Regions from separate parts of the Pelotomaculum schinkii genome, predicted to be linked through region 3. Evidence: riboswitches for the same ligand, from Rfam matches in the RefSeq annotation. Region 3 holds a riboswitch; each other region holds the start of a gene.
The links. Region 3 has a riboswitch for molybdenum cofactor ahead of Psch_RS10490 (DVU_1553 family AMP-dependent CoA ligase). Riboswitches for the same ligand answer to the same signal wherever they lie in the genome.

Region 1: linked by a shared signal. The riboswitch ahead of Psch_RS11045 (ABC transporter permease) and the one ahead of Psch_RS10490 (DVU_1553 family AMP-dependent CoA ligase) in region 3 are both predicted to bind molybdenum cofactor.
Region 2: linked by a shared signal. The riboswitch ahead of fdhF (formate dehydrogenase subunit alpha) and the one ahead of Psch_RS10490 (DVU_1553 family AMP-dependent CoA ligase) in region 3 are both predicted to bind molybdenum cofactor.

The regions. Positions count from the first base shown of each region.
Region 1 covers NZ_QFGA01000002.1:6,775-9,888, forward strand. The annotation lists gene Psch_RS11040 (ABC transporter ATP-binding protein) at 1-902, opposite strand, end outside; gene Psch_RS11045 (ABC transporter permease) at 899-1,594, opposite strand; molybdenum cofactor riboswitch at 1,702-1,822, opposite strand; gene Psch_RS11050 (sodium-translocating pyrophosphatase) at 2,319-3,114, shown strand, end outside.
Region 2 covers NZ_QFGA01000001.1:1,779,912-1,783,025, reverse strand. The annotation lists gene Psch_RS08255 (spore coat protein) at 110-454, opposite strand; gene Psch_RS08250 (hypothetical protein) at 474-767, opposite strand; molybdenum cofactor riboswitch at 937-1,054, shown strand; molybdenum cofactor riboswitch at 1,140-1,259, shown strand; gene fdhF (formate dehydrogenase subunit alpha) at 1,455-3,114, shown strand, end outside.
Region 3 covers NZ_QFGA01000001.1:2,256,220-2,259,333, reverse strand. The annotation lists gene Psch_RS10495 (sigma-54 interaction domain-containing protein) at 1-1,006, shown strand, start outside; molybdenum cofactor riboswitch at 1,368-1,483, shown strand; gene Psch_RS10490 (DVU_1553 family AMP-dependent CoA ligase) at 1,638-2,981, shown strand; gene Psch_RS10485 (helix-turn-helix transcriptional regulator) at 3,067-3,114, shown strand, end outside.

The DNA of each region.
Region 1 (3,114 bases), on a different contig from region 3:
CCAAAACTATTATCCCCATGACGGGATACACCTTTAAAAATTCTGATGTCTTCCGGCCGTAACAGGATTAGAACATTAGTTCCGACCGGGACAGCCGCTATAGACTTAATGCGATGAGGTCCGGCCTGCACAAACACTACCCCATCCTGAGTCCCTACCACCTTACCTGGGATCATGTTTTCAACCCCTACCAGAGAGGCTACGGTACGGCTGGTCGGTCTGGTCATAATCTCTCTGGGAGAAGCTTGTTGGATAATCCTCCCCTGCTCCAGGACCGTCACGGTCTCGGCCAGTAGGGGCACCTCACTATAATCATGGGTCACAAACACGCTCGTTATGCGAGTATCCCGTAAGATGCGGGCGAGTTCGGCGGTCAGAGCGGCCCTGGTCGGAACATCCAGCGCCACAAAAGGCTCGTCCAGGAAAAGGACCTCCGGCTCTAAGACCAGCGCTCTGGCCAGGCTCACCCGCTGGGACTCGCCGCCGGAAAGGTAGCGCGCCTGGCGTCCGGCAAGGTGGGAAATTCCCAGGCGCCCCAGCCATTCATTTACCCTGGCCGGGATGGTATCCACTTTAAAACCCCTGAGCTTCAATCCGGAGGCCACGTTATGATAAACAGTGGTATCCAAAAGCAGTGGCTCCTGGAATACCATGGCCATGCGGCGGCGGTAAGCGATAGGTTTTTTCCAATCCACCCTGTCCCCTTTAAAGAACAACTCTCCTCCGGTAGGTCGTTGCAAAAGCATCAGCACCTGCATAAAGGTACTCTTGCCGGCCCCGTTTGGGCCAATCAGGGCTACCGCTTCTCCTTCCTCAAGAGAGAAGTATTCAATGTCAAGAATTTTTTTTCTCCCTTTGGTCAGGTTTAAATTTTTTACTTCTATAATAGTATTACTGCTCATACAGGCCTCTTCTGTTGTTGGATGGTGAGAAATAAAGTGACACCGTAGGCAAGTATCAGGAGGATCACGCTGATAGCTATGGCCACATCCAGGTTGCCCTTGGAGACTTCCAATACTGTCGCAGTAGTCAAGACCGCAGTTTCTCCCTTGATGTTGCCTCCGACCATCATGGAGGCCCCCACTTCAGAGATAACTCCTCCAAAACCGGCCATCACTGCCGCCAGAAGCCCCATCCTGGCTTCGCGCACCAGGAACAGAAGGGTCTGCCACCAGGTGGCCCCCAGGGCTATTATCTGCAGCCTTATTTTGGGATTTAACTGCTGGATGGCGGCGATGGTAAAGCCTATTACAATAGGTGAGGCAATAATGGCCTGGGCCAGTACTATAGCCGTTGGCGTATACATCAGGTGGAGGAATCCCAGCGGCCCGTTCCGCCAGAGGAAAATACTCACCCATAGTCCCACCACAACCGGCGGCAGGCCCATCCCGAAATTAACCAGGCTGACCAAGAGCCTCCGCCCCGGGAAAACGGATAAAGCTAAAAATACACCTACAGGGAGCCCGATTATAACGCTGATCAGGGTAGCAAGACCTGAAACCTTAATAGTCAGCACGGTAATCTGCATGATTTCACGGTTTCCCTGCAAGAGCATTTCGCTGGCCTTAATTATCCCTTGCCAGATAATCTCCATATCAGTTACCACCTTTTCATGGTCTTTTTCGTAAATAGTTGTTAGGCTATTACACCCGACCAATAAAAAACGGCAGGTTATGCGAAAAGCATCATCTACCGTGTGTGGTAATCAGGTAGTGTTCTCCTTTCCGCAGTGGGAGGTGCGCAGGTTTCCCATACACACCCTTCCGGCCCATTAACCATAACTACCAAGTCCCAGGTAAGCAGGCTCGGAGAACTCATATACAGATCAAGTCTATTGAAAAATAAAAGGCTCTCTAGTATCTACAAAAGCGTAATCATTTTTCAACATAAAGCGACTCCTTCGCTTCTTTTATCATTTTATTTACTGGAATTTATAAAGTCAATAAATATCTAATAAAAATAGGGTTTGGCAAATTTAGTTTAAAAAGCTATAATAGTATAAGTTCAAGACATTACAAAAATTTGTATTGCCTGGTTTTTTTATTTTTCAAGACCTCTACCAGACTATTATAGATAATAAAATGGATTGTTTGGTAAAAAAAGGGGTATAATTTCAATTAATAGTTTTTTCTTATTTCCATTACAGTACCCGGTTTATTTTTTGAAGGCCCCCTCTTCAGATGAAAAAATCTGTCTGGGAGGTAATGGCGGCAAATAAGGGCCATCATTTTGCGCAGGAGGTGGTAGCAGCATATTTTAAAGTCAGCTTGCCGCTCATTATATTTAAAATTAAGGTTTCGTAAGGTGGTGTTTGGATTTTGTTTAGTGGGTTTTCTATTTATGCAGTGTATGCGTCATTGCTCGGTATTCTTTTCGCATTATATCTTGCATCCTGGATTTTAAAACAACCGCAAGGCAATAAACGCATGATCGAGATTTCGGAGGCTATCCAGGAAGGCGCCATGGCTTACCTGACCCGTCAGTACAAAACCATCGCGGTGGTCGGCATTATCATCGCCGTCTTACTCTTTTTCGGTTTGGGCTGGATTACTACTTTGGGCTTCATCATCGGAGCTGTCTTCTCGGCTCTCTGCGGATACGTAGGCATGACCGTCTCGGTAAAGAGTAACCTCAGGGTTTGTGAAGCAGCTAAGAAAGGTCTGCCTGCCGCACTGGCTTTGGCCTTTAAAGGCGGCTCTGTAACCGGCCTCATGTGTGTCAGTCTGGGGCTATTGGGCGTGGCAGGCATGTATATTCTTTTTAGAGACCCGACCTACCTGATCGGGCTGGGCTTCGGAGGCAGTCTAATCAGCGTTTTCGCCCGTCTGGGCGGCGGTATTTATACCAAAAGCGCCGATGTCGGGGCGGACCTGGTCGGCAAAGTGGAAGCCGGTATTCCGGAAGACGACCCGCGCAACCCGGCTGTTATAGCCGACAACGTGGGTGACAACGTAGGTGACTGCGCCGGTATGGCTGCCGACCTTTTTGAAACCTACGCCATTACAGCCATCGGAGCCATGCTGCTGGGACAGATATTCTTCCCCGGCAACGAGCATTACGTGGTATACCCTCTGGTGCTTGGCGCTATTGCCATCATCGCCAGTATTATCGGCG
Region 2 (3,114 bases), 480 kb from region 3:
GCGCATGATCTGGCAGGGAACCAACTTATCAATTACTTATCAATTAATTAAGGTCTGTTTTAATCCAAATACTAAGACACCTGGCGGCTGCCAGGTGTCTTAGCCGACCTTACTGCATCACCATGCCGCCGTAAGGGAACTGGTTCTGGTAACCTGCGAACTGCTGGTGAGTCTGCTGCAACTTTTGCGGCTGCTCTATTTCAAGCGAGTACCAGCCCTTGCGAAACATAAGATTGTACATGTCTCTGGTATGGGCGTGGGTTTCAATAAGCATATTCACAACGTCCTGGTGCAGCGCATGGTGGCTGGCTTCCCGGCTGAAAACGTTGAAGTTGTCAGTCAGGTATTTTAAGCTTGACAGAGTATCGTTGAGCATGTCGCGGTCGTTCATTTGCGGCCCTTTAGGCTGGGCCATATTGGCCTGGGGATTTTGTATTTTATTTTGCTGGTTCATGGATTCACTTCACCCTTTCTTAGCGATTTGCCGTATTAGCCGGATTAACATGGTTCAAAAGCCTCAGATAGTGGTGCATATGGAGCTGCCCCACTCGATCTAAAGCAGCCTTGATTTCGGGGTCCACGGCCTCTCTGGAAAAATGGAAGCACTTCTTCATGGAGGTCAATTCCCAGGTCATGGCGTCCTGCAGGTACAGGCTGTCTTTGGTTGAGATGACTTTTGGGGGTTCCGGCATTACTTGCGCTTGCTGAAACTGGTTTTGCTGAAACTGACTTTGTTGAAACTGGTTGGATGGCTGATACATGTTCATCTGCACTCTTTCATCACTCCATTTCTACTTTTTAAGTATTGTTTACCGTGTTTGTAAATTTATTCAGCGCAGGAAGACCATGAGTTGGTTATATAAAATAAAAAATAACCACTAACTTAAATAAATTTATTGAATCTTGCAGGAATTCTAATATTAACTGTAGAAAATTTGCATAGTTAATCTCCGAGTCTGTAAGCCTTAGCCGCAGGTATGGTTGTCAGGCCGTTAGGGTGCATTGGGAAACTGATGCGCCTCCCATTGTGGAAAGGAGAAAATGGCTTTATTTGCCGTAAAGCTTTGTCCTTTTTACAAATGGGACAGGGCTTTTTTCTTGTTTATAGCGGCCGCACATTGCCGCGCATGACTGCTTCTTTTAAAATTGCTCTCCTAGCCACCTAACCTACAGCTGTAAAGCCATGGTTATTGGCCGTTAGGGCGCTCTGAGAAATTGGCGCGCCTTCCGTTGCGAAAAGGAGAACATAGCTTTATTTTCACTCTAAAGCTTTGCCCTTTTCAGATGGGGACAAAGCTTTTTATTATGTTGGGGAGAGGGTGGTGCTATAATTTAATGCTAAATTTTAACTGATGTTCAGCGAAAACAACACGGTCGCCTGGTTGTAAGTGGTGCAGATATGTAGATGTTGCAATTGTAATTGTGCAGGTTGGAATCTGAGAGGAGGGGTAATATTGGAGCTTGTCAAGCTAAGTATCAATGGAAATGAAGTTGAAGTTCCGGCAGGTACCACGATCCTCAAAGCCGCCCAACAAATGGGGATAGACATCCCGCATCTTTGTTTTGAGGATGGCTTGAGTTCGGTTGGGGCGTGCCGGTTGTGTGTCGTGGAAGTGAAAGGAGCGCGCAGTCTGGTGGCCTCGTGTGCGGCAGCCGTGGCCCCTGGCATGGTGGTGGAAACGCATTCACCTGATGTGATGGAGGCAAGGCGGACCATCCTCGATTTGCTGATTGCCAACCACCCGCTGGATTGCCTTACCTGCGAAAAAGCCGGCGAATGCAAGCTGGCGGATTATTGCTATGAATATGGGGTCAAGGAAAGCACCTTCAAGGGAGAAAAGCACGCTTACCTGCTTGAAACGACCAATCCCTTTATCGTTCGTGATATGAACAAGTGTATTTTGTGCGGCAAGTGTGTCCGGGCCTGTGACGAGGTCACCGGTCAAAACACCCTGGATTTTGCCTACAGGGGCTTCAATGCCAAAACGACCACTGCTTTTGAAGATGAACTGGTGGAGTCGGACTGTGTTTTCTGCGGCCAGTGTGTTTCCGTCTGTCCGACCGGGGCGCTGACCGAAAAACAAATGCACGGCAAAGGCCGCCGCTGGGAGTTCCAAAGAGTCAAAACGACCTGTCCGTTCTGCGGCACCGGCTGTAACTTTGACCTTTGCGTAAAGGACGGTGAAGTGATAGGCGTAAGCTCCAACCCCAGCAGTGTGGTAAACGGCAAGGCTCTCTGCGTCAAGGGGAGGTTTGGCTGGGATTTCGTGAAAAACGAAAAGCGTCTCACCACGCCGCTGGTGAAAAAAGACGGCGAATTTGTCCCCGCCTCCTGGGATGAGGCGCTGGACCTGATTTCTACCCGCCTTGCCGGCATCAAAGAGAAATACGGTCCGGACTCTTTTGCGGCCTTAAGTTCCGCCAGGTGTACCAATGAGGAAAACTACCTGGTGCAAAAATTTACGAGGACGGTGATGGGCACAAACAACGTCGACCACTGTGCCCGTACCTGACACGCCCCCACCGTGGCCGGTTTGGCCACAACGTTTGGCAGTGGCGCCATGACCAATTCTATTCATGATATTACCAACCATGCCCAGTTATTGATGCTGATAGGGACCAATACTACCGAAGCGCACCCGATTATAGGGTATAAAATGAGGCAGGCGGCGCGCAAAGGCGCGAAGCTGATCGTGGTTGACCCGCGGCGTATCGACCTGGCGGAGGAAGCCGACTACTGGCTGCGCATTAAGCCGGGTACAGACATTCCCTTTTTAAACGGACTCATGCATATCATTATTAACGAGGACCTGCACGATAAGGAATTCATCGCCAATCGGACCGAGAACTTTGAAGTGCTTAAGGAAACCGTCAAAAACTACCCGCCCGAGTATGTTTCCAGCCTTACCGGCATAACGGTGGAAGACCTGTACGCGGTGGCGCGCCTTTACGCTACAACGGATAGGGCGATGCTGTTCTATACGCTGGGGATTACGGAGCACATCTGCGGCACCCACAACGTGATGAGTGTGGCCAACTTGGCCATGTTGACCGGACACCTGGGCCGGCCCGGCACCGGGGTAAACCCGATCAGGGGCCAGAACAACGTGCAGG
Region 3 (3,114 bases):
TGATTATACATTTAATGACATCATTGGAAAAAGTCATAATCTAATAGATGTAAAAAACCAGGCTAAAATAGTTGCAAAATCTTCTTCACCAGTTTTAATATTTGGGGAAAGTGGTACTGGCAAAGAGTTGTTTGCTCAGGCTATTCATAATGAGAGTCCAAGAAAAATTAACCCTTTTGTTGCAATTAATTGTGGCGCTTTACCGCATGATTTGGTGGAAAGTGAATTATTTGGTTATGAGTCCGGCGCTTTTACCGGAGCTTCTAAAAATGGCAAGCCAGGCAAGTTGGAGGTAGCCTGCGGCGGAACCCTGTTTCTTGATGAAATTGAAAGTATGCCTCTAAATATTCAGATTAAATTATTGCGTGTTCTTTCCACTAATAAAATATGTAGAATTGGTGGGATTAAAGAGATACCTATAGATATTAGGCTTATCTCGGGAACAAAAAAAGATTTGTTGCAGGAAGCTGATGAGGGTAATTTTCGAGAGGATTTGTATTACCGAATCGGCATAATTACACTAAAATTACCGTCTTTGCGCGAAAGAGATGACGACATCCCCATATTGGCAAAACATTTCATTGATATATTTAGTAAAGAATACAATTTGCATGTGAAAGAAATTGATAACGAGTTTTTTGAGGCGCTTACCTGCTATTCCTGGCGTGGCAATATACGGGAATTAAGGAATGTAATTGAAAGAGCTATAGTTTTATTAAGTGGCAGGACAAAAATATCTCTCTGTGATCTTCCTGAGAAAATAGTTAAAGCCTATAATTACAAGACTCTGAAGAATAAAATAAGGGTAATCGAAAACACAAAAAATGGATCCAATAATTTAATGAAAATGAGTGAGGAAATAGTTATTGAGCTGCTATTAAGTGAGGAAAACGGCAATCTAAGTAAGACTGCTGAGCGTTTAGGAATTAGCAGGACAACATTATATAATAAAATTAATAGTAGTAAGAAACTGAAAATGCTTTTTAGTAAACATAAAATTGGCTAGATTGCCACGAGAAGGGCTTACCTCCCGGATGAGGGAAGTAAGCCCTTTTCATACATTTGATTGATGCTGCCGATTCCAGATAAAAAATGCATTTTTGTTGATTGAAGAAGTATTGCTTTGAACTGCTTTAAAAAAATTGGGATTTATTGTGTTGCTGTTCAATAATTAAAAACCTCAAAAATATGTACAAAAATTAGACACAAAAAATATCCTGTACTGTTAACCAGTCAGGGACGGGTCTATAAAAATTCATCAAAAAGTAGATATGTTTTGGGATTGTGGGAGTGAGTCCGTTTATTGGCATATACTTTGCTAGTGTGTAAAATATAAATAGCAAAAGGATTTTTCATTTATTTAAATAATGAATATTTATTTCCGAGTTAACCAACCTACAGCGATTGCCATGGTTGTTAACCGTTAGGGTGTAGCTGGAAACATTTGCGCCTCCTGTTGGAAAGGAAATACTTATAAGTATATATTCTATATAATAATATAGATATATCCTTTTTAGTAATGCAGTTTCCTACAGGGGTAACTGCATTTTTATTATAGATGTCCTTTGAACTGGACGTCTATAAAAAAGATGCCATGGCATGCATCACAATATGACCTTGTAGAGGCGGTCGGCAAATTGTACAAAAAAACACCTCTGGAAAGCTGGATACTCGCGAAGATAGAAGGGCACAATGGCAGTTTGGGCAAGTTAACCCGCTCCATCATAGAGACTTATCAAATTCAGCAACTAAGGGAGACTCTGACCCTCGCTCGCGACAAGAGCCCCTTTTACCGGCGCCGTTTGGCGCGGTGCGGCATAGATAAATTCCAGTCCTTAAAGGATCTTGGCGGATTACCTTTTACTACTCCTGCGGATATCAGACAAAACCCGCTGCAACTGCTTTGTGTTTCACAGGATCAGATTAACCGGGTGGTAACCCTGGACACTTCCGGCACCACCGGCCTGCCCAAGAGAATATATTTTACAGCCGCGGATCAGGAACTGACCAGGGACTTTTTTCAGCATGGTATGTCCACCCTGGTTCAGCCGGGCGACAAGGTGTTAATCCTGCTGCCCGGATACTCGCCCGGCAGTGTGGGTGACCTGCTGGCTGATGGTTTGCGCCGCATGCAGGTGAAACCCGTTCCCTACGGGGTGGTCCGGGACCCGGAGGCTGTCTTGGAGATTATGGCCGTGGAACAGGTTGACTCCCTAGTCGGGATTCCGACTCAAGTATTGGCACTCGCCCGCTGCCGGCAGTCTGACAAAAGAAAACACCAGATCAGGTTGAAAAGCCTGCTGCTGAGTACGGACCACGTTCCCGGCGCGATTGTAAGGTTTTTGGAGGAAACATGGGGCTGCCGTGTTTTCAACCATTATGGCATGACTGAAATGGGCCTGGGGGGCGGCGTCGAGTGTGAAGCGCGGGCAGGCTATCACCTGCGGGAGGCGGATTTGCTTTTTGAAATAATCAATCCCTTGACCGGCGAAGTTTTACCGGAAGGGGAAGAAGGGGAAGTGGTTTTCACAACGCTAACCCGCCGGGGTATGCCCCTGATCCGTTACCGTACCGGAGATATTGCCCGGTTTATGCCCGAACCCTGCCCCTGCGGTACGGTGCTGAAGCGTATGTCTTGCGTGCGGGACCGGGTTCAGGGCAGAATCACCTTAACGGGGGGCGAGCTGCTTAGTTTGTCCATACTGGACGAGGTCCTTTTTGCAGTAAACGGTGTTGTGGACTTTGAGGCATCTTTACTGCCGGAAAACGGCAGGGACAGATTGGCTGTCAGAGTACTGGCAGCCGCCTGGGCTGCTGAAGAAATACCGGGATTGGTTGAAAAAGCGCTATTTTCTGTTCCTGTGCTTTCCAGAAACATCAAGAAGGGAAATTTAATCTTGGCGCCAGTTCAAATAGATACATCACCGGAACTCTGGAAACCGGCAAAGCGAATTATCCGGGACAACCGCAACAAAAACTAAGATGCAGGCAGTTGGCTGATGGACAGGAAACACCAAAGAAAGCCCTTGCCAGGGGTAATTGATGGACAGGAGGGTTGTTGATTCTATGGAGTATAAAAATATTAACGCCCAATTACGCGCGATACCGCCGCCC